Regions from separate parts of the Bacillus sp. SCT118 genome, predicted to be linked through region 2. Evidence: riboswitches for the same ligand, from Rfam matches in the RefSeq annotation. Region 2 holds a riboswitch; each other region holds the start of a gene.
The links. A riboswitch is a leader RNA that binds a small molecule or an ion and turns the genes downstream of it on or off. The one in region 2 is predicted to bind thiamine pyrophosphate.

Region 1 (7,679 bases), 210 kb from region 2:
GTGATGAAGTCTATTACATAGGCGGGAGTGAAGCCTTGCCGCCTCCATTATCTAAAGATGAGGAGCAGGTTTTGTTAATGAAGCTCCCAAACGGCGATCAGGCGGCGCGCGCCATTCTAATTGAACGCAATTTGCGTCTGGTCGTATATATCGCCCGTAAATTTGAAAATACGGGAATTAATATAGAGGATTTAATCAGCATCGGTACCATCGGTCTAATCAAAGCTGTGAATACATTCAATCCAGAAAAGAAAATCAAGCTTGCTACCTATGCCTCCCGGTGTATAGAAAATGAAATCCTGATGTATTTAAGAAGAAATAACAAAATCCGTTCAGAGGTTTCCTTTGATGAACCGCTTAATATTGATTGGGACGGCAATGAGCTTTTGCTTTCTGATGTGCTCGGCACTGACGATGACATCATCACTAAAGACATAGAAGCTAACGTCGATAAAAAGCTTTTGAAAAAAGCGCTTGAACAGCTTAATGAGAGAGAAAAGCAAATCATGGAGCTGCGGTTTGGGCTTGTCGGTGAAGAAGAAAAAACCCAAAAGGATGTAGCGGATATGATGGGGATTTCTCAGTCTTATATTTCGCGGCTTGAGAAAAGAATTATAAAAAGGTTGAGAAAAGAGTTCAACAAAATGGTGTAAAAAATTTTATGGTTAGAACCCCTTGATTTTACAGGGATTTCCTGATTTCGACAGTTTTTCGGTCTGAGTGCAGTGCATATTTTTCCCACCCAAGGAGATACTTAACGTTGTACAGCAGCTCCTGTAGGGAGGGAAAAAAGTGTCGAGAAATAAAGTCGAAATCTGCGGGGTGGATACCTCCAAATTACCAGTACTCAAGAATGAAGAGATGAGAAAGCTGTTTAGGCAGCTGCAGGATGAAGGCGATGATTCAGCAAGAGAAAAGCTTGTAAACGGGAACTTGCGTCTTGTCTTAAGTGTCATTCAACGATTTAATAACAGAGGGGAGTATGTTGATGACTTATTTCAAGTCGGCTGCATCGGACTAATGAAATCCATTGATAATTTTGACCTAAGCCACAATGTTAAGTTTTCAACATACGCTGTACCTATGATTATCGGAGAGATCCGCAGGTATTTACGCGATAATAACCCGATCCGTGTATCAAGATCACTCCGGGACATCGCTTACAAGGCGCTTCAGGTAAGAGAGCGGTTAATCAGTGAGACAAGCAAGGAGCCGACTGCAGAAGACATCGCAAAAGTTCTTGAAGTACCGCATGAGGAAATTGTATTTGCGCTTGATGCCATCCAGGATCCGGTTTCTCTATTTGAACCGATCTATAACGACGGGGGAGACCCGATCTATGTGATGGACCAAATCAGTGATGAGCGCAATACAGATTCACAATGGATTGAAGAGCTGGCTTTAAAAGAGGGCATGAGAAGGCTGAACGATAGGGAAAAAATGATTTTGAGAAAGCGGTTCTTCCAAGGGAAAACCCAAATGGAAGTCGCCGAGGAAATCGGAATTTCTCAAGCGCAGGTGTCCAGACTTGAAAAAGCGGCTATCAAACAAATGAATAAAAATATTCATCAATAATGAAAAGCCTTTAAAACGATGTTGTTTTAAAGGCTTTTCTATTGATTACGGATGGTTTACGTTTTGGAAAAAGTAAGGTATCCTAGTTCGTACAAAGTTTTATGAAAATTAAAACAATTATAAAAGGCCATAAAGAGGAGGACCACGATGATTTTGCAGCTTGACAATGTCTCACTAAAACGGAATGGGAAATGGATACTGAGAGATATTCATTGGAAGGTGGAAGAAAAGGAAAATTGGGTGCTTTACGGCCTAAATGGCGCCGGGAAGACAGCGCTGTTAAATATGCTTTGCTCATATTATTTTCCAACATCAGGCGAGATGCAGGTGCTTGGTCATGAATTTGGCAAAACAGAGCTTGGGGAAAAGCTCAGACGTAAAATTGGCCTCGTCTCAGCAGCTCTTCGGCAAAAATTGTATCCGGCAGATTCAGCCTTTGAAATTGCTTTGAGCGGAGCTTACGCTTCGATTGGGTTATATGAAACGCCAAGTAAGGAAACCAGGGAAAAAGCGATTGGTTTGTTAGAGGACTTGGGAGCAATTGAATATGCCGATCGCCGCTATGAAACCCTTTCTCAAGGGGAAAAACAAAGAGCGTTGATTGCTAGAGCACTAATGGCCGATCCGGAGTTGCTGATACTGGATGAACCAGTCACAGGGCTGGATTTTATTGCCCGGGAAAAGTTGTTAGATACGATTACATACATTGCAAACAAAGAAAATGCACCATCTATCCTTTATGTGACTCATCATGCTGAAGAAATTTTGCCTGTCTTTGATAAAGCCCTTTTATTAAAACAGGGAGAGGTCTTTGGATCCGGAGAAATAAAGGAAATGCTTACTGATCAAGTACTTTCCGCTTTTTTTGATACGCCAATCCATGTATTATGGAATCAGGATCGGCCGTTTTTAACAAGAGCTGAGCCGATAACGAATGCCTGACAAACATATATAGATTCATCCTAGGGGTGCTTTGCGAAGCTGAGAGAGACTTTGTCTCAACCCTTTTGACCTGATCTGGATCATGCCAGCGGAGGGAAGCGGTGAAAAGCGGAGTACATCGGACTCCGTTTGTTTTTATTAAGCCGTTTCATCACATTTGAAACGGCTTTTTTGATTTTAAAGAATAGGAGCGGATTTACATTGGATCAACAAATAGACTCTTTGCAAAAAAAAGTGGAAGAACAAAAGGAGGAGCTTATTCAGCTTGCTAAAACACTGATTTCTTATCAAACACCCGCTCCGCCTGCAAGAAATACAGAGGGCATTCAGTCATGGATTGCGGGTTTTTTAAATGAATTGGGATTCTCGATCGACAAATGGGATGTGTACCCTGGAGAGCCCAATGTTGTAGGGAAGCTAAAGGGAACAGATTCAGCAGATTATTATAGCCTGATTATCAATGGTCATGTAGATGTGGCAGAGGTAAAAGAGGATGAAGAATGGGAGCACAATCCGTTTCATCCAATTGAAAAAAACGGTCTCTTAATCGGGCGAGGCGCTTCCGATATGAAGGGCGGAATGGCTTGTGTGCTGTTTGCTGTCAAATTAATTCGTGAAGCCGGCATTGAGCTTCCCGGTGATCTGATTCTGCAATCGGTTATTGGGGAGGAAGTTGGAGAAGCCGGCACACTTGAATGCTGCAAGAGGGGCTACCACGCTGATTTTGCAATTGTCGCGGATACGAGCGATATGCATATTCAAGGCCAAGGTGGTGTCATTACAGGCTGGATCGAAATCAAAAGCAGTCAAACATTTCATGATGGAACGAGACGGAATATGATTCACGCAGGCGGAGGAACATTCGGAGCAAGCGCAATTGAAAAAATGGCAAAAATCATTGCGGGGCTCGGTGAACTTGAGCGCCACTGGTCCATTATGAAAAGTTATCCCGGTTTTAAACCAGGCACAAATACGATTAACCCGGCAGTTATAGAAGGCGGCAGACATGCGGCTTTTATAGCGGACGAATGCCGGCTGTGGATCACAGTCCATTTTTATCCGAATGAAACCCATGACCAAGTGGCAGCGGAAATAGAAGATTACGTCAATCGGCTGAGTGACAGTGATATTTGGCTTAGGGAAAACCGCCCTGTATTCAAGTGGGGAGGCTCATCCATGATAGAAGACAGAGGAGAAATTTTTCCGGCATTGGAAGTTGACCCTGGCCACCCAGGCGTCTTAGCGTTAACTGCCTCTCATGAGAAAGTGAAACGGGAGTGTCCAATTATTGACGTTTCTCAATCAGTTACAGATGGCGGGTGGCTGTATGATGCCGGTATTCCATGCGTAATATACGGTCCTGGAGATCTGCACAATGCACACTCCGTGAACGAGAAGGTATCGATTGAGCAGCTAGTAGAGTATACAAAAATTATACTCGATTTTATCATCAGCTGGTGCAGCCGGAAAAAAGAACAATGACATGAAAATTTCTTCTTGCTGACAAGGTTCAGCCTGCCCGTTCATATACTTGAACAAAAGGACGGAAAAAGGACGTGATGGAATGATCAGCATTTCAGAATTTCAGGTAAAGGATGTCGTCAATGTCTCAAACGGAAAAAAGCTGGGGAGTATTGGGGATATTGATATCAATGTGACTACTGGAAAAATTCAGGCGATCATACTCGGAGGAAATGGGAAAGTTCTCGGATTTTTTGGAAAAGAAGAGGAATTGGTCATTCCATGGCGAAATATAGTAAAAATCGGGGAAGATGTAATCTTAGTCCGATTAAGTGAACCACATGCATAAACCTGCTTGTCTGCCGCAGATTGGCAAATGCCGGAAGTCTCGATTCTTCCGGCACATTTCATTTAGAAATATGCAAATCGGCGCTCAACGAATGCAGTAAGATGTGGTAAAATAAGTGGGAAATTCCGCTTTTTTAAATGTTTGTCGAAAGGTTGGATCATCATGAATACATATCACCCATTCAGTCTTACCACACCCTCGACACTCATGATACAAGACTGGGCTCAAACGAATCAAAACAACAAAGAGGTCATTGCCGGATTTACGACAAAAAACGGCGGTGTCAGCCAAAAGCCTTTTGAATCGTTAAATACAGGATTGCACGTTCATGACAAAGATGCAGATGTAGTTAAAAATCGTGAATATATTGCCGATATGTTTAATACTGATTTGCAGTCTTGGGTATTCGCTGATCAGACACATGATAATCGCGTTCAGAAAGTGACGCAGAGGGATAGGGGAAAAGGCGCCCGTGAGTATCACACGGCTCTAAAAGCAACGGACGGGCTCTATACAAATGAAAAAAATGTATTTTTAGCATTATGCTTTGCTGATTGTGTGCCTCTTTTCTTTTATGATCCGGTTAAGTCGCTTGTCGGAGTCGCCCATGCCGGGTGGAAAGGCACCGTCAAACAGATTGGCAGAGAAATGGTGAAGCAATGGACTGAGAAGGAAGGTTCAAATCCCTCAGATATTTACGCTGTTATTGGCCCGTCTATCAGCGGTGCATGCTATACGGTAGACGACCGCGTCATGGATGCTGTCCGCGCATTGCCGGTTTCAGCAGACCTTGCCGTTAATCAGACGGCAAAGGCACAATATCAGCTTGATCTGAAAGAGCTGAACCGTCTTATACTGATGGACAGCGGTTTGGCAAGTGAACAAATTTCTGTCAGCGGTTTATGCACGGAAAGCGAGCCGTCTCTTTTCTATTCTCACCGCCGCGATCAGGGGAAAACTGGACGGATGATGTCCTTTATCGGAATGAAGGAGGCATAAAAGATCTTGCGTGTTGTTGATAATTTACGACATATAAACGAACGAATAAACGAAGCATGTAACAGATCGGGCCGCAGCTCCGATGAAGTTACGGTTATTGCAGTCACTAAATATGTATCACCTGAAAGAGCACAGGAGGCAGTAGATGCTGGCATCACCTGCCTCGGAGAGAATCGGGATGCGGAACTGCTCCGCAAACAGGAATTGATGAAAGGGAATCCGGAATGGCATTTTATCGGCAGTTTGCAATCAAGAAAAGCAAAATCTGTCGTCAATGCGGTTTCCTATATCCATTCCCTAGACCGGCTCTCATTAGCGAAAGAAATTGAAAAACGGGCTGAAGGTACTGTACGATGCTTTGTGCAGGTCAATACCTCTCTTGAGCCTTCTAAACACGGCATGAAAAAAGAAGAAGTCATTCCATTCATACAGGAGCTTTCCGGTTTCGAACATATCCTTGTTGCCGGGCTGATGACAATGGCTCCGCTGACTGATGATCAAGATCAGATCAGAAGCTGTTTCAGGTCGCTGAGAGAACTCCGTGACCAGGTTCAGAAGCTGAACCAGCCGAACGCTCCGTGTACTGAACTGTCGATGGGCATGTCAAATGATTTTGAAATTGCAATTGAAGAAGGAGCTACTTATATTAGAATCGGCTCATCGTTAGTCGGAAATGAAACAGGGGGTGTACAGCAATGAGTATGAAAAATAAACTGAAAAACTTTTTCTCAATGGAAGATGAAGAATACGAATATGAATATATTGAGACAGAGCGGGAATCTCATGAGGAGCATGAGCAAAAAGAAAAGCCGCCTTACAACGGGAATAAACCAGCGGGCAAACAGAATGTAGTGAGCTTGCAAAGTGTTCAGAAATCCTCTAAAGTGGTGTTGAGTGAGCCGCGCGTTTATGCGGAGGCGCAGGAAATAGCCGACCATTTGAAGAACCGGCGGGCAGTTGTCGTCAATCTTCAGCGGATACAGCATGACCAGGCGAAGCGGATTGTTGACTTTTTAAGCGGAACCGTTTATGCCATTGGCGGCGATATTCAAAGAATCGGCTCAGATATTTTCCTCTGCACGCCTGACAACGTAGATGTATCAGGCACAATTTCTGAGCTCATATCTGAAGACGAACATCAGAGGTGGTAAAGCGAGATGATCCTTTATCAAGTTTTTTCGGTTTTAAGCTTATTAATCACAATATACTCATTTGCCCTGATCATATATATTTTTATGTCATGGGTGCCGAGTACGAGGGAAACAGCAGTCGGGCGTTTTTTGGCTTCGATTTGTGAACCATATCTCGAACCATTCAGAAAAATCATTCCTCCGATTGCAATGCTGGATATTTCACCAATCGTAGCAATACTTGTGCTTCGGTTTGCGACAACCGGCTTGTGGGGACTTTATCGCATGATTGCGTTTTAATGTGACAGTTTGATAGGGGCTTGGCAGCAGCCAAGCCTCTTTACATAGAAGGGAAAGACGATGAGCGATATATATCAGCACTTCAGAAAAGACGAGCGGGCCTTTATTGACCAGGCGCTCGAATGGAAAAGAATTGTCCAGGAGCAGTACCGGATGAAGCTGACCGACTTTTTAGACCCCCGAGAGCAGGTCATCCTCTCTGCTGTTACGGGACAGGCTGATGTCGGGCTTGCTTTTTCCGGCGGCTATGACAGAGCGGAGCGAAAACGGGCGATTCTGTATCCAGAGTACATTACTCCGGAAGAATCGGATTTTGAACTGCAGGCGTTTAACGTCCGTTATGCTGACAAGTTTGTCTCAGTAGATCATCGTTCTCTGCTTGGTGCATTAATGGGCATAGGATTAAAGCGGCAAAAATTCGGTGACATCGTGTTTTCTGAGACAGCAGTGCAATTGATTGTCTCAGCCGATACCGCTGATTTTGTGGCTGCACAGCTGACCCAAGCAGGCAAAGCGGCGGTCAGCCTAGAGAAAATCGACTTGTCAGACCTTAACATTCCAGCAGTGGATGTCGAAATAAGAGATGACACGGTTTCTTCTTTAAGGCTTGACGCCGTCTGCGCCTCTATGAGCAGGCAATCCCGCCAGAAATCACAGACGCTTGTGAAAAACGGCCTTGTGAAAGTGAACTGGAAGGTGGTTGAAGATCCTTCATACATAGTCGCGGAAGGGGACATGCTGTCAATCAGAGGTTTTGGCCGGTGCAGCTTAACAAAAATCGAAGGGAAAACCAAAAAAGACAAATGGAGAGTTACGTTTGAACGACAAAAATAGTCGGTTTTTCAGTTTTTTTCTCCATCTGTGCGAAATTTGTTTTATAATGTGAACTAGATAACCGTACTGAAATGTAAAAATGGAGGTGG
Region 2 (7,679 bases):
ACCGGGAGAGAAGCAAAAATGGGCAGATTTGATTGTAAAAGTATTTGATTTCACCATTTATACATTCGTTGATCACGCTGAAATGAATGCCAAGCAGCAATTAAACGCCCAAAGAGAAATGATATTGGAATTAAGCTCACCTGTCATTACCCTGAGCAAATCAACAGCTCTGCTGCCTCTTGTCGGTGACATTGATACCGAACGGGCGAAGTTTATTCTGGAAAACACGCTTCAAGCTTGTGCGAAAAGACGCGTGGAGCATCTGTTAATTGATCTGTCAGGTGTTGTGGTAGTGGATACGATGGTGGCGCACCAGATTTTTAAATTGATTGAGGCGCTCAATCTGATCGGTGTCCGGTCAACCCTGTCAGGAATCAGGCCTGAAATTGCGCAAACTGCTGTACAGCTGGGGATTGACTTTTCGAATATTACCATTAAAACCAACCTTGCCCAAGCATTAAATTATCATCAATAAGAAAAAATCCGCTATCGTCGATAGCGGATTTTTTATGAGGCAAAACAGAAAGATACGAGAAAAGATCCTGCGAATAACAAGAGAACGAGGCAAAAGAACAGCCAGTCGCGCCGGTTCACGCTCAATGTCCTGTAATATGTCCGGTTTCTGCTTCCTGTAAAACCTTTCGATTCCATCGCAAGCGCTGTCCGTTCCGCTTTTCTGATGGCGCTTGCCAATAGCGGTATGGTATATCGTTTTAACGCACTGATTTTATTAATGATGCCGCTCTCCGCCGCTCCTCCTCTGATTTTATGAGCCTGCTGAATCAGCTGGACCTCATCCTTTAGCAGCGGAAGAAAGCGAAAGCCTGCAATGACACCGTACGCGAGCTTTGGTGAGAGCCTGCACTGCTGGACAAGGCTCAGCATAAATAAAATCGGATCGGTTGTAAAAACAAACATCATCGATAAGGCGGAGAAGCATAAAATACGAAACCCGAGAGAGATGCCGACAGACACATTATCGCTGTTAATTGAGATAGGGCCTGCTTGAAACAAAAAATTATCCGGTGTTGTCGGCACCTTTCCAAAAACTGCGGCTGTCCACACGCACCCGAATGCTAAAATCAAAAACGGAATCGTAAACAACAACCATTTTTTCAATGGGATTCCGGCCGCCAGTAAAACGCCCGCAACGATGATGATATAAAAACATGCCGGAGTGTAAGGGTTGTAAATAAACGACAGCATGACGACACAACAAAAAACCGCCGCCGCTTTCACAGTCGGATTAATGAGATGTAACGGCTGCTTCATCACGCACCTCCTCTTGATATGCCATCCATTCATATAGAAGGGGAAGGGTGAGCTTTGCTTTTTGGACAAGCCCTGTTTCTTGAGAAAACAACTGCTCTGGAGATCCGTCAAAGGCCAGGCCCGTATCGTGAAGCACAAGCACGCTGTCAGCATACGAAGAGACTAGCTCCATATCGTGTGTAATCATAAGGACAGCAGTTCCCTCTGCCTTGATACGCTGAATCATTTCCATGCATTCAGCCGCCGTGCGGGCATCCTGGCCAAAGGTTGGTTCGTCTAATAATAGAACCTTTACGTCATGCATGAGCATAGTAGCAACGCTCAGTCGCCGTTTTTGCCCTTGGCTGATCGCAAACGGATGATGATCAGCCAAATGCGCAAGACCAAAACGCTGCAGCAGGTGTTGCGCTTTTTTCTCAGTTTCAGCATTTGCTTTCTGGCCGAACAGAAGCTCGTCATACACCGTATCGGTGACGAATTGATGCTCAGGGTTTTGAAAAACAAATCCCATCCGTTTACGCAATTCTTTTTCTTTATATTTCTGCAGCGGCTGGTCATTAAGAAGGATTTTGCCGCTTTGCGGTTTCATGAGACGGGCCAAAACTGATAGGAGCGTCGATTTTCCAGTTCCGTTCGGACCGACAAGCGCCGTTAAAGAACCTTCGCGCAACGAAAAGCTGATGTCTTTGAAAATCGCCTGCGGTCCTCTCGCGAACGAAAGGCTGCTGACTTCAAGCACACTCTCCCCAGAAGGGGCTTTCTTCTTTTTGGCATGCCCGGCAGGAATAGGCTCTTTGAACAGCATCTCTTTTGATAAAGTAAACGGCATACTCAGCTTTTCCTGCAGATGACAGACCTTTGGAATGGCGATGCCCAATTTCTTTAGTGTCTCCGCTTCATGCTGAAATAGATTTTTCGTCAGGCCATCCAGCGCCTTTTTGCCTGATTTGTCGAGCACGATCGTTCTCTCAATCCAAGGCGCCCATTCATCAAGCTGGTGCTCAATGACGAGGAGGCTGAAACCTTTTTCCCGCTGAAGATCTTTCATCAGATGAACGAACTCCCGCGCTGAGAAAGGGTCTAAAAGAGAGGTCGGCTCATCTAAAATAATAAGCTCAGGCTCCATCGCCAAAATACAGGCGAGAGCCACTTTCTGCTTTTGTCCTCCTGAAAGGGTTGAGATCGTTTTTTCTTTTAAATGGGTAATGCGTAATTTTTCTAATACGGCGTTGATTTTCTCTGTCATTTCTTCTTTTGGAATTTGCAGATTTTCCAGTCCGAACGCAATTTCGTCCTCCACCGTCAGCATACAGAACTGCTGATCAGGATCCTGAAAAACGACCCCGGCATGCTGAGCAATCGTTTCGGAGGTTTCAGCATCTGTGACCGGCTTTTGAAATAGAAAGACATGTCCGGACTGAATGCCGTCGCAAGCCTCCGGATATAGACCGTTTAAACAAAGGGCGAGCGAGCTTTTACCGCATCCGCTCGGTCCTAATAATAAAACACATTCTCCTTTTTGAAGCTCAAACGAAATGTCTTGAAAAACCGGTTTCTCGTCTTCTTCATAAGAGAAGCTGAGCTGCTCAACCGTCAGAAGCTCATCAAAGGCTTGCATGTTCTGACGCCCGCTTCCGTTTCTTTTTCAGTTCCTTTCCGAGTGCCATTCCGTTTAACACACCTGTAAAAGCGAGAGAGTCGCTGACAGCTTTTCCGAGAAGTCCCGCCAAAAGCGCGCCGGAAATGAGGCGGATCACAAGCATAATGAGCAGATAACCTGGTGAATAGGCTGCATAGCCAGAAACAAAGAGATCATAGATAAAGCTGGCTACTGAAGACCCCATACCGGCCAGCATAAGGACAGGGAGAGAGTATGCTTTCCAGCGTGTTGCAAGAAATACAGCCTCAGCCCCGAGCCCTTGAACAATGCCAATGACGATGACCATCGGGCCAGACGGATTTCCCAGCAGGCACTCAACGAGAGCAGCAATGATTTCAGAAACGAGCGCCGCACCCGGTTTTCGAATCATGTACGCGGCGATCACCGAAACGATAAACCAAATGCCGTAAATCGGTTCATAGGCGATTGGCCCAAACATACCTGCAAGCACGTTTCCGAAATGTGTAAATAATAAATAAACAACGGCAAATACGATACTGATAACGGACATGATGACAATTTCTTTTACTTTCCAGCTTTTCATGTTATCCCTGCTTTCTGTTTTTTCTTGATGGACTGTTAGCCGAAAGATTCACAGTCATGGTGATGTGGTTTGTTTGCTGCTCAGCCAAGCGGAAAACGGCTTCCAATGTGCTGAATACGTCATGCGCATCCCCGTCAAGCTCGCTCGCGTAATGGACACCCTGTACGAAAGTGCCTTGGGCTTTTGCAATGTCGACAGCCTTCATAATCAATCCCATATAATCCGGCTCGTTCATTGGATAAAGGGCAAATTGGCACGGCGCTTCCGCCTTCAAGCCTTGGACAGCATCTTCGTTGACACGCTTATCACCTTTGGAAAGATATGTATCCCCCTGTGTGTCACCCGGGCATCCAATGGAAAACGTGCCGTTCATGACGATGTGTTGTTCGCTGTTTGCTGCATGAAGGTAAATGGCTTTTGCAGCATCGAATACATGATCAATCGATCCGCGTAACACCGTGCTGATATGGTCGGTTTTCGTCCATACCTTGGATGTATCTGTTTTTTTCAGCGCAGACTTGATCACACTGATAAAATCATCCGTCATCGGATATAAAGAGAAGCGAAAACCGGCGATTCTGCTTGTACCGCAAATATGCTCCATTTCTCCGACCTCCTTTTTTTTGATAAAATAAAAAACTGCATATCCTAAGGGAATATGCAGTCATAGATCGATTAAGCGCACAAAAAAATACACCATTCGGTCAACCTGCACTTCCCCACGCTGGTATTATCCAGATCGGGTCATAAGGGATCAAAGCGCGTTTCTTCCGCGCTTTATCTCAGCCAAAACAGCACCCCTAGTGCTTTCCGTATACAATTTTTTATTTTGACATCATAATAGATGATAAGAATCATTTTGTAAACAACGAAATCATTTTTTTCATATAGGGACGGGAGAGGATGATCAAATTTGGAAAAAGGACACATATTAATTGTGGAAGATGAAGAAAAAATCGCCAGGGTTCTTCAGCTTGAATTGGAATATGAAGGATACAGTGTCACCATCAAACACAATGGCACAGAAGGTCTGGATGCGGCATTGGAAGGCGGGTATTCCTTGGTGCTTCTTGATGTCATGCTTCCGGGGCTTAGCGGACTGGAAGTGCTGCGCCGCTTGAGAAAAACGGATCCGCAGACACCGGTCATATTATTAACGGCGCGAGACAGTATTCCTGATAAGGTAACAGGTCTGGATATCGGTGCGAATGACTATGTCACCAAGCCGTTTGAAATCGAGGAATTGCTTGCGAGAATCAGGGCGGCGCTGCGACAAAATGGAACAAAAACGGAAGATATCGGCACCTTTCTTACATATGACGATTTGCGGGTGAACGAAAAAAACCGTGAAGTGAGACGCGGAGACAAAGAGGTGGAATTAACGCCGCGGGAATTTGATTTACTCGTCTATATGCTAAAGCATCCGCAGCAAGTGCTGACACGGGAGCAAATTCTAAGCTCGGTATGGGGATTTGATTATATCGGTGATACAAATGTCGTGGACGTCTACATAAGATACATCAGAAAAAAACTGGACTATCCTTACGAAAAACAGCTGATCCATACGATTCGCGGGGTCGGCTATGCCATTAAGGGGTAAACGATGAAGCTGAAGACCAAGATTCATCTATACACATCAATATCACTGTTGATTTTATTAATTTTGGTTCATACCGCAGTATATCTCATTTTTTCGTCTGCGCTGACATCAAAGGATGCGGCCCGGCTTGCTGATGAGACGGATAACATTGCCGAAGCGCTGCGTGCCGCTGAAACAGAAGGAGTGGCTTTGCAGGATATGCTGCAGGCCTATCTTCCGGCAAATGGCATGGTGCGTGTAGTGAATGGTGATCAAAAAGCCGTTATGACGATCACAAAAGAAAAAGCCTATAAAGATTTTCCTCTCTCTTTTCATAGCGGAGAAACGGCAGATGTGAGGAAACATGACGGCAAGCTGTTTGCCGAGGCTGCTGTTCCGGTGATTTGGACCGATGGACAAGTGGTGTCTCTTCAGCTGGTTGAAAGACTGGAGAACACAGAAGAGAGTCTGTTTCTGTTGAAAATCATCTTAATCGCTGCAAGTGCTGCTGTATGCATTGCTTCTTTTTTTGCCGGCAGCTTGCTAGCCCGCCGAATCATCAATCCGATCAGACGATTAATGATCACAATGAAAGACATACAGCGAGACAAAGAATTTAAAACGATTTCTTTAGAAGGACAGTCCAACGATGAATTGTATCAAATGGGGCTGACATTTAATGAAATGGCAATGATGCTGAAGGAGCACTATGATAAACAGCAGCAATTTGTTCAAGATGCTTCACACGAATTGAAAACCCCGCTCACTATTATAGAAAGCTACAGCAGCCTGATGAAGCGGTGGGGGGCAAAAAAGCCGGAGGTGCTTGAGGAGTCGATAGAAGCCATTCACTCAGAAGCGGTGCATATGAAAAAACTGACCAATCAGCTTTTGGCGCTGGCCAAAAGCCATCAAGGACTCGAGCTTGATCTGAAAACAATCGATCTGATTGAAGCGACGCGCGCGGTTATGCAAACGCTCCAGTCCGTTTATCAGCGTGACATATTGCTTGAAACAGATAAAGAGAGCCTGCTTGTAAAGGCTGATGAAGAACGCATCAAGCAGCTGTTGACCATTTTGCTTGATAATGCAATCAAGTATAGTGAAAAGCCTATTGAGATGTCAGCCGGAACGAGGAATGGACGGCCGTTTCTATCAGTGAGGGATGAAGGCATCGGAATACCTGATGAGCATATCCCGCATTTGTTCGAACGGTTCTACCGGGCAGATGAGGCACGAAACAGAAAAACAGGCGGAACGGGTTTAGGCCTTTCCATTGCCAAGCAAATCGCTGATGAGCATGGCATTGAGCTGTCTGTCAAAAGCAAGCCGGGACAAGGAACAGCTGTCACCATGCAATTCAGCGAACAGAATGGGGGAGGCCGATGACGAAAACAATAAAAACAGTATCTTTTGCTGCAGCAGCCATTTTAGTTGTCATCATCTGTACGTTTCTCATCATTCGGCAAACCCATGAGAACATACTGTCAAAGGAGACTGTCGTAAAAAAAGTCGAAGCCTCCTATGAAGGCAAGGTCACGAAAGCAAAACAATCAAAGGATAAAAAAACATATGATATAACCCTTGAAAATCCAAAGGGAACTTACTTTGTAAAAGCAGATGCAATATCGGCTGACATTCTTTCAATGAATAGAGTAAAAGCAGTGAATCCATCTGCCATGACAGAAAAAGAAGCTGAGCATCTTGCGCTTGAGCGGGTGCCGGGAACGGTCAAAAAACAAACACGGCAAAGTCAAGTTGCCACTTATACCATACAAAAAGAAGACGGGAAAACATACGAAGTGAAGGTAGACATGCAGGCAAAAACAGTCTTGTCTGCCGATCAAATCAGCAGCAAAGATCAACAAAAAACGCCGATTACGAAAAAAGAAGCCAAAACAATTGCAGAGCGAAAAACGGGCGGAACAGCGGATGACGCAGATCTCGAAGAAAGTGAGGGCACTCTCATCTTTGAAGTGGACGTTGATCTTCCTGATAATAAGGAAGCGACAGTGAAAATCAATGCCTACACAGGAAAGATAGCTAACATTGTGTATGAAGACTGACGGTTTCTCATCAAATTCTCATCTTGCTCTCGTTTTCCTTTCATGTTGAGTGTGTAAACTGTACTCATACAAAACAAAGGAGGACTCACAAATGCTCAAGAAAAAATGGATGGTTGGTCTTTTAGCAGGGTGCCTAGCGGCCGGAGGATTCAGCTACAACGCGTTTGCCACAGAAAACAATGAAAACAGACAGGCTTCTTCTAAGACGGATGCACTCACTGAACAAGAAGCAGAAGCAATTGCTAAAACAGTTGTTGACGGAACAGTAGAAGACATTGACAGAGACCTTTACAACGGCAAAGAAGTCTATGAAGTGGAGATTGAAAAAGAAGGTGAAGACTACGACGTTTATGTAGATATTCATACAAAACAAGCGCTTAATGACCCGTTAAAGGAGAAAGCAGAACAAGTCGCCATAACCAAAGAAGAAGCTGAAGAAATTGCTTTAAAGCAAACAGGCGGAACCGTAACGGAAAGTAAGCTTGACGAAGATGACGGTGCTTACATCTATGAAATGGAAATCCAAACGAAACAAGGAACTGAGACAGAATTTGAAAT
Region 3 (7,679 bases), 1.6 Mb from region 2:
GACGACAATTCCTACTACAGCTGGAACAGGATCAGAAGTAACCCAATGGGCGGTTATCACAGATGAAGAAAGAGAATTCAAATTCAACACGGGCGGTCCGCTGATTGCAGCGCACTTGACCATCATTGATCCTGAGCTTCATGTTTCAATGCCTCCGCATGTAACAGCTATGACGGGAATTGATGCGCTCGCCCATGCCATTGAGTGCTATACAATGAAATTTGCACAGCCAATCACGGATGCGGTTGCCTTAATGGCGATTGAGTATGCTGCTCATTACATTAAGAGGGCATTTGCTGACGGAGAGGATCTGGAAGCAAGGTACGGAATGGCGCAGGCTGCGATGCTTGCTGGTCTTTCTTACGGAAGTGAATCAGCGGGCGCGGCTCATGCGATGAGCCAAACGCTTGGCGGTATTATCCCAGTCGCTCACGGCCAATGTGTAGCGGCGATGATGGGCCCTGTCATGGAATACAACTGGAAGGGCTATCCTGAGAAGTTTGCGCGTATTGCGAAAGCGTTCGGTATTGATACAAGCAAGATGAAAACAGAAGAAGCTGCGAAAGCATCTGTCAATTGGATGTATGATCTGGTCGAAGATTTAGAAGTGCCGACTTTAGAAGAGCAGGGAGTATCACCTAATATGATCGAACGCTTGTCTAAAGAAGCAATGAAAGATCCGCAAACCTTCGGAAACCCTAGAGATTTAAATGAAAAAGCATACAACTGGATCTACAAACGCTGCTTTAACCTTACGCCTAAAACGGTATAATCAAAATCCCGCTCCTTTACAGAGCGGGATTTTTTGGGATAATGAAGCATAGGTGGGAATTTTAGATAAGAAGGAAGGTGCCAGCTGATGTGGAAGCGTATGACTGCAAAAGCGGAAGGCTTATATATCGCAGATACAGAAAGCTTCGTAACAAAGCAAATGGACAAGCTTGATTTTGATTATGGCGGCATCCCCGGAGACTTGCATTTTGGTCTGACCAAAAAAGCGGGAGCCAGAGAACCAATGTTTTCAAGAGGGACTGAAATTTTCAACCGCAGACAAATTTCAATTGTTTCAATAGAGGAATGCAACGAAATCGCTTTAAAAATGGGAGTGCCGAGGATTTTGCCGGAATGGCTCGGGGCGAATGTGGCAGTCAGCGGTATGCCAGATCTTACTTCATTAAAAGAAGGAAGCCGGATTATTTTTCCGAGCGGAGCGGCTCTGCTGTGTGAGGGCGAAAATGATCCGTGTATCCAGCCGGGAGAAGTCATTCAGTCTTATTATCCGGACCAACCGAAGCTCGCGCCGGCTTTCGTCCGCCACGCACTTGGCATTAGAGGGATTGTCTGTATTGTGGAGAGACCTGGTGCTGTTTACACAGGTGATAAAATAGAAGTTCATTCCTATCAGCGAAAAGTCAAACGAAAAGCAGAAAGGGTCTGATGAAATCAGGCCCTTTCTATCTTTTCTTTAATTTCTTTCATTTGGCTGAGATGCCGTTTTTCATGATGGCCGATAAAATCGATCCACTGTCTGACAGTCAGCTCTTGAAACACAGGATGCGGAAGCACTCTTTCAAAATCTTCTTCTTTCAGAGAGGCAATCGCAGCAGTCAGCTGCTCTCTTACCACATCAAGCTCACGTTTCATTTGGCTGCCTGAAATAAAATCATGCGCAGGCTCAAGATGACTCGGGGCTTTCCGTTTATTATTTCTGTCCTGTGCTACCTCAAGCGGTTTTTCTTCAATTTCTTTAATCGGAGCGTCCTTTACACGTTCCTTCAACATTTTTTGTGCGGTCATATCGATTTTTTTCAAATGGTCAAGAACTTCCCGTATGCTCCATTCTTCAGCAGAAGGCTTTTGGTTCAGCTTTTCGTCAGAAAGTCCTTTCAATTCGTTCCACGTTTCTAATCTGGCTTCATTAAAGATACTCATCATATCTCCTCCTAAAATGACATTACCATATATATAAGCAATTATCATTTATAAAGCACTTCAAATGGGTTATTTGTCTTAAAATTTTGAAACTTTTCCCGTGGTGTCTCGTATAAATGGTAACGGCAGCCGTTCATCAATGCATTGATGAAGAAAGGATGAGGAAATTGGAGTTATTTGGAGTACCTATACAAACAATTTATCTTTATACGCTTATTATTGCGGGCAGCCTTACGCTGTTATTTCTGTTTTTCGGAGATGTATTTGCAGGGCTGCTGGAAGGCATTCCGTTTCTTAATCCGACATTAGTGCTCTCATTTTTCACATGTTTTTCAGCGGGCGGATATATAGGTGAACTCGTATTGCCTCTGTCAAGCTTGCTGATTGCGCTTTTATCTTGCATCCTTTCAATCATGCTGGTGGTATTGCTTCACATCTTTGTACTGGTACCATTATCATCTGCAGAAGAATCATTGGCATATAGAGAAGATGATCTCAGAGGAAGACTCGGTAAAGTGATTACAGCTGTTCCGGTTGACGGGTTTGGTGAAGTGGTCATAGAAGGGATAGGAGGCACCATTTCAAAGTCAGCGGTCAGTTTTGATAATCAGCAGATCAGTTACGGGACAACGGTGTTAGTCGTAGATATTAACAACGGAGTTCTTTCGGTTACTCCGCATGAACCCATTTAACATAAAAGGAGGAATTTGATATGACAATGCCGATTATAATGATCATCGGAGTTGTATTCTTTTTATTAATTGCACTAATAGCTGTGTTTATTACGAAGTATCGTACAGCAGGGCCTGATGAAGCGTTAATTGTAACAGGGAGCTATCTGGGGAATAAAAATGTTCATGTCGATGAAGGCGGCAACCGTATTAAAATCGTCCGCGGCGGAGGAACCTTTGTCCTTCCCGTCTTCCAGCAGGCAGAGCCGCTAAGCTTATTATCAAGCAAACTCGATGTTTCGACACCTGAAGTCTATACAGAACAAGGAGTGCCAGTAATGGCCGATGGAACTGCGATTATTAAAATCGGCGGTTCTATAGGAGAAATCGCTACAGCGGCCGAACAATTTTTAGGGAAATCAAAAGACGACCGTGAGCAGGAAGCGCGGGAGGTTTTAGAAGGCCACCTTCGTTCCATTCTCGGCTCAATGACAGTAGAAGAAATCTATAAAAACAGAGAAAAATTCTCTCAAGAGGTGCAGCGTGTCGCTTCACAGGATCTCGCGAAAATGGGGCTTGTAATCGTCTCGTTTACCATTAAAGATGTTCGTGATAAAAACGGTTATCTTGAATCATTAGGGAAACCGAGAATTGCCCAAGTAAAACGCGATGCTGATATCGCAACAGCAGAGGCTGATAAAGAAACCCGAATTAAGCGGGCAGAAGCCGATAAAGACGCAAAAAAATCAGAACTTGAACGGGCGACGGAAATCGCTGAAGCTGAAAAACTCAATCAGCTCAAAATGGCTGAATTCCGCAGAGAACAAGATACGGCAAAAGCGAATGCCGACCAGGCATATGATTTAGAGACTGCCAGAGCGCGCCAGCAAGTCACAGAGCAGGAAATGCAGGTTAAAATTATCGAACGCCAAAAACAAATAGAACTAGAAGAAAAAGAAATTCTTCGCCGTGAACGTCAATACGACTCAGAGGTAAAGAAAAAAGCCGATGCAGACCGTTATTCTGTTGAGCAGTCCGCAGCAGCTGAGAAAGCCAAACAGCTCGCGGAAGCCGATGCCAAGAAGTACAGTATTGAAGCAATGGCAAAGGCTGAGGCGGAAAAAGTAAGAATTGACGGGCTAGCAAAAGCAGAAGCGGAAAAAGCGAAAGGAGAGACAGAGGCAGAGGTTATCCGCCTGAAAGGTCTTGCAGAAGCGGAAGCAAAAGAGAAAATTGCGGCTGCCTTTGAACAGTACGGGCAGGCGGCGATTTTCGATATGATTGTCAAAATGCTTCCGGAATACGCGAAACAAGCAGCGGCACCTCTTTCAAATATTGATAAAATCACCGTTGTCGATACAGGAGGAAGCGGTGAATCAAGCGGAGCAAACAAAGTAACCAGCTATGCGACGAACTTAATGTCAAGTCTGCAAGAAAGTTTAAAAGCATCCTCGGGAATTGATGTAAAAGAAATGCTTGAGAACTTTTCAGGAAAAGGAAACGTAAAACAAAGCATTAATGAATTAACCAATGAAATCAAAGAAGCCAAAACGATCCAAAAATCAGAGTAAGGAAAGGGCAGAACCGTATGGTAACTGTACGTGAAGCGAAGTTAGAGGATATAAAGGACATTGCAAAAGTGCATGTAGACAGCTGGAGGACAACATACCACGAAATTATCCCGATTGATTATTTAAACAGCCTGAACTATAAGGAATTTGAAGACAAATGGAAAAGTCGCTCGTTAAAGGGAGTATTTGTTGCTCAGGACGAAAAGGGTTCAGTATTCGGCTTTGCTTCATTTGGACCTATTCGCTCTGAACAAGAAGTCTATGACGGCGAGTTATACGCTATTTATCTTCTGGAAGAGCGCCAGCGATAAGGTGCAGGCAGGGCGCTCTTAGCAAAAGGAGCGGAGTTTTTGCTTCAACATGGTTTTTCAAGTATGTTTGTTTGGGTTATTGAGCAGAATCCCTCGATTATATTTTATCAGGCCTATTCTCCTGAAAGAGTAGCGGAGGACAACTTTGAAATTGACAGAGTAAGGCTGAAAGAAGTAGGTCTTGGCTGGCCGTATCTTTCAGCTTTAAAAACACTTCTTAACAGATAACGAACAATCCCCCAGCGGAATTCGCTGGGGGATTGTTATTTTTACGCTTTGTCACTTTTAAGCAAACGGGGTGCTGTCATAAATAATAAACATAGGACAATTGCACAAATAATGAATGAAGGAACCATGTAAGTCGCATTATAAGTTAAAGAATAAAGCCATACCGGTGTTCCTTTTGGAGCAAAGCTGCCGAAAAACACAGCTCCTGAAATGACATGCGCGGCATAGCGCAGCAAACTGCCGATAAAAACTGCGCTGACCACTGAAACAATCAATTTCCCTTTTGTTTTTGATACAGCGGCTTTACGGACAGAAGAAGCGAAACAGCCGCTTATGCCGATTGCTGCGAAAGCGACAATGTAATCTAACAATAGCTGTACAGGATGTTGAGCAAACAAGTTTCCGATTGCTATTTGTACTAGACCTGTCAACAAACCTGTAGTAAGACCTGCTTTGACACCCCAGCGAAACGAAATTAAAAAGATCGGAATCATCATGATGGAGACCGAGCCTCCTTGAGGCATGCTAAGAAACATTCCTGAGACAATGTCTAAAATAACGGCTGCCGCTGTCATAATGGCAATTTCAATAAGGCGAACCAGTTGCTTAGATTGATTCATATCTATCTCCTTCCATTGACAGACAACCAAAAGGACAACAAAAAAGCAGCACGCGGAAGGATGAGAAAAGTTCCACGCACTGCTTTACGATCTGCAATTCATTTGACTTTGCCACATCCCTACGCCAGCGTTAACTAACAGGTTCAAAGGGTCAGAACGAAACCGCTCACTCTCAGCTTTAATGCTCCCCTTGTGGTCATCAGTATTTAGTTCGTTTCTACTATACAAGAAAACGAAAAAAACAACAAGATCACATGACTGATGTATATGTTCTTTTAAGAAAGTTATATGATACACACGCTTTAGAAATCATGGCGAGGATTATAGTTTATTTGTTTTATAGATTTTTTAAAAAAACTATTGCAATAAATAAATACAGGTGTTATATTATTAAACGTCGCTGATGCACAGCGGACACAAACTAGATGCTTCAAAACAACTTGAAAAAAGTTGTTGACAAAAAAGAAGCTGAATGTTATATTGGTAAAGATGCTTCATTGAGAAGTGACGAAATGATCTTTGAAAACTAAACAAGACAAAACGTACCTGTTAATTCATTTTTATAAATCGCACAGCGATGTGCGTAGTCAGTCAAACTAGGGCCTGCACGACGCAGGTCACACAGGTGTCACCGCAGGATGCGGTGAACTTAACCTGTGATCCATTTATCGGAGAGTTTGATCCTGGCTCAGGACGAACGCTGGCGGCGTGCCTAATACATGCAAGTCGAGCGGACAGATGGGAGCTTGCTCCCTGATGTTAGCGGCGGACGGGTGAGTAACACGTGGGTAACCTGCCTGTAAGACTGGGATAACTCCGGGAAACCGGGGCTAATACCGGATGGTTGTTTGAACCGCATGGTTCAAACATAAAAGGTGGCTTCGGCTACCACTTACAGATGGACCCGCGGCGCATTAGCTAGTTGGTGAGGTAACGGCTCACCAAGGCGACGATGCGTAGCCGACCTGAGAGGGTGATCGGCCACACTGGGACTGAGACACGGCCCAGACTCCTACGGGAGGCAGCAGTAGGGAATCTTCCGCAATGGACGAAAGTCTGACGGAGCAACGCCGCGTGAGTGATGAAGGTTTTCGGATCGTAAAGCTCTGTTGTTAGGGAAGAACAAGTACCGTTCGAATAGGGCGGCACCTTGACGGTACCTAACCAGAAAGCCACGGCTAACTACGTGCCAGCAGCCGCGGTAATACGTAGGTGGCAAGCGTTGTCCGGAATTATTGGGCGTAAAGGGCTCGCAGGCGGTTTCTTAAGTCTGATGTGAAAGCCCCCGGCTCAACCGGGGAGGGTCATTGGAAACTGGGGAACTTGAGTGCAGAAGAGGAGAGTGGAATTCCACGTGTAGCGGTGAAATGCGTAGAGATGTGGAGGAACACCAGTGGCGAAGGCGACTCTCTGGTCTGTAACTGACGCTGAGGAGCGAAAGCGTGGGGAGCGAACAGGATTAGATACCCTGGTAGTCCACGCCGTAAACGATGAGTGCTAAGTGTTAGGGGGTTTCCGCCCCTTAGTGCTGCAGCTAACGCATTAAGCACTCCGCCTGGGGAGTACGGTCGCAAGACTGAAACTCAAAGGAATTGACGGGGGCCCGCACAAGCGGTGGAGCATGTGGTTTAATTCGAAGCAACGCGAAGAACCTTACCAGGTCTTGACATCCTCTGACAATCCTAGAGATAGGACGTCCCCTTCGGGGGCAGAGTGACAGGTGGTGCATGGTTGTCGTCAGCTCGTGTCGTGAGATGTTGGGTTAAGTCCCGCAACGAGCGCAACCCTTGATCTTAGTTGCCAGCATTCAGTTGGGCACTCTAAGGTGACTGCCGGTGACAAACCGGAGGAAGGTGGGGATGACGTCAAATCATCATGCCCCTTATGACCTGGGCTACACACGTGCTACAATGGACAGAACAAAGGGCAGCGAAACCGCGAGGTTAAGCCAATCCCACAAATCTGTTCTCAGTTCGGATCGCAGTCTGCAACTCGACTGCGTGAAGCTGGAATCGCTAGTAATCGCGGATCAGCATGCCGCGGTGAATACGTTCCCGGGCCTTGTACACACCGCCCGTCACACCACGAGAGTTTGTAACACCCGAAGTCGGTGAGGTAACCTTTTAGGAGCCAGCCGCCGAAGGTGGGACAGATGATTGGGGTGAAGTCGTAACAAGGTAGCCGTATCGGAAGGTGCGGCTGGATCACCTCCTTTCTAAGGATATTATACGGAATATAAGACCTTGGGTCTTATAAACAGAACGTTCCCTGTCTTGTTTAGTTTTGAAGGCTCATTCCTTCGAAACGTGTTCTTTGAAAACTAGATAACAGTAGACATCACATTCA

Region 1: linked by a shared signal. The riboswitch ahead of ylmB (N-formyl-4-amino-5-aminomethyl-2-methylpyrimidine deformylase) and the one ahead of thiU (HMP/thiamine ABC transporter substrate-binding protein ThiU) in region 2 are both predicted to bind thiamine pyrophosphate.
Region 3: linked by a shared signal. The riboswitch ahead of thiT (energy-coupled thiamine transporter ThiT) and the one ahead of thiU (HMP/thiamine ABC transporter substrate-binding protein ThiU) in region 2 are both predicted to bind thiamine pyrophosphate.

Annotation. Positions count from the first base shown of each region.
Region 1 covers NZ_CP191225.1:2,457,316-2,464,994, reverse strand. The annotation lists gene sigE (RNA polymerase sporulation sigma factor SigE) at 1-653, shown strand, start outside; gene sigG (RNA polymerase sporulation sigma factor SigG) at 793-1,575, shown strand; gene ACQVGT_RS12480 (ABC transporter ATP-binding protein) at 1,723-2,517, shown strand; TPP riboswitch at 2,530-2,631, shown strand; gene ylmB (N-formyl-4-amino-5-aminomethyl-2-methylpyrimidine deformylase) at 2,719-3,999, shown strand; gene ACQVGT_RS12470 (YlmC/YmxH family sporulation protein) at 4,082-4,327, shown strand; gene pgeF (peptidoglycan editing factor PgeF) at 4,490-5,326, shown strand; gene ACQVGT_RS12460 (YggS family pyridoxal phosphate-dependent enzyme) at 5,333-6,025, shown strand; gene sepF (cell division protein SepF) at 6,022-6,477, shown strand; gene ACQVGT_RS12450 (YggT family protein) at 6,484-6,756, shown strand; gene ACQVGT_RS12445 (YlmH family RNA-binding protein) at 6,817-7,590, shown strand.
Region 2 covers NZ_CP191225.1:2,669,956-2,677,634, reverse strand. The annotation lists gene rsbRB (RsbT co-antagonist RsbRB) at 1-475, shown strand, start outside; gene thiX (HMP/thiamine ABC transporter permease ThiX) at 508-1,272, opposite strand; gene ACQVGT_RS13575 (ABC transporter ATP-binding protein) at 1,247-2,890, opposite strand; gene ACQVGT_RS13570 (ECF transporter S component) at 2,877-3,476, opposite strand; gene thiU (HMP/thiamine ABC transporter substrate-binding protein ThiU) at 3,478-4,080, opposite strand; TPP riboswitch at 4,176-4,288, opposite strand; gene ykoG (two-component system response regulator YkoG) at 4,390-5,076, shown strand; gene ykoH (two-component system sensor histidine kinase YkoH) at 5,080-6,444, shown strand; gene ACQVGT_RS13550 (PepSY domain-containing protein) at 6,441-7,121, shown strand; gene ACQVGT_RS13545 (PepSY domain-containing protein) at 7,213-7,679, shown strand, end outside.
Region 3 covers NZ_CP191225.1:1,069,579-1,077,257, forward strand. The annotation lists gene gbsB (choline dehydrogenase) at 1-772, shown strand, start outside; gene ACQVGT_RS05345 (MOSC domain-containing protein) at 860-1,438, shown strand; gene ACQVGT_RS05350 (DinB family protein) at 1,444-1,932, opposite strand; gene ACQVGT_RS05355 (NfeD family membrane protein) at 2,100-2,624, shown strand; gene floT (flotillin lipid rafts scaffold protein FloT) at 2,645-4,174, shown strand; partial or broken gene ACQVGT_RS05365 (GNAT family N-acetyltransferase) at 4,192-4,713, shown strand; gene thiT (energy-coupled thiamine transporter ThiT) at 4,755-5,333, opposite strand; TPP riboswitch at 5,433-5,534, opposite strand; rRNA gene ACQVGT_RS05375 (16S ribosomal RNA) at 5,999-7,548, shown strand.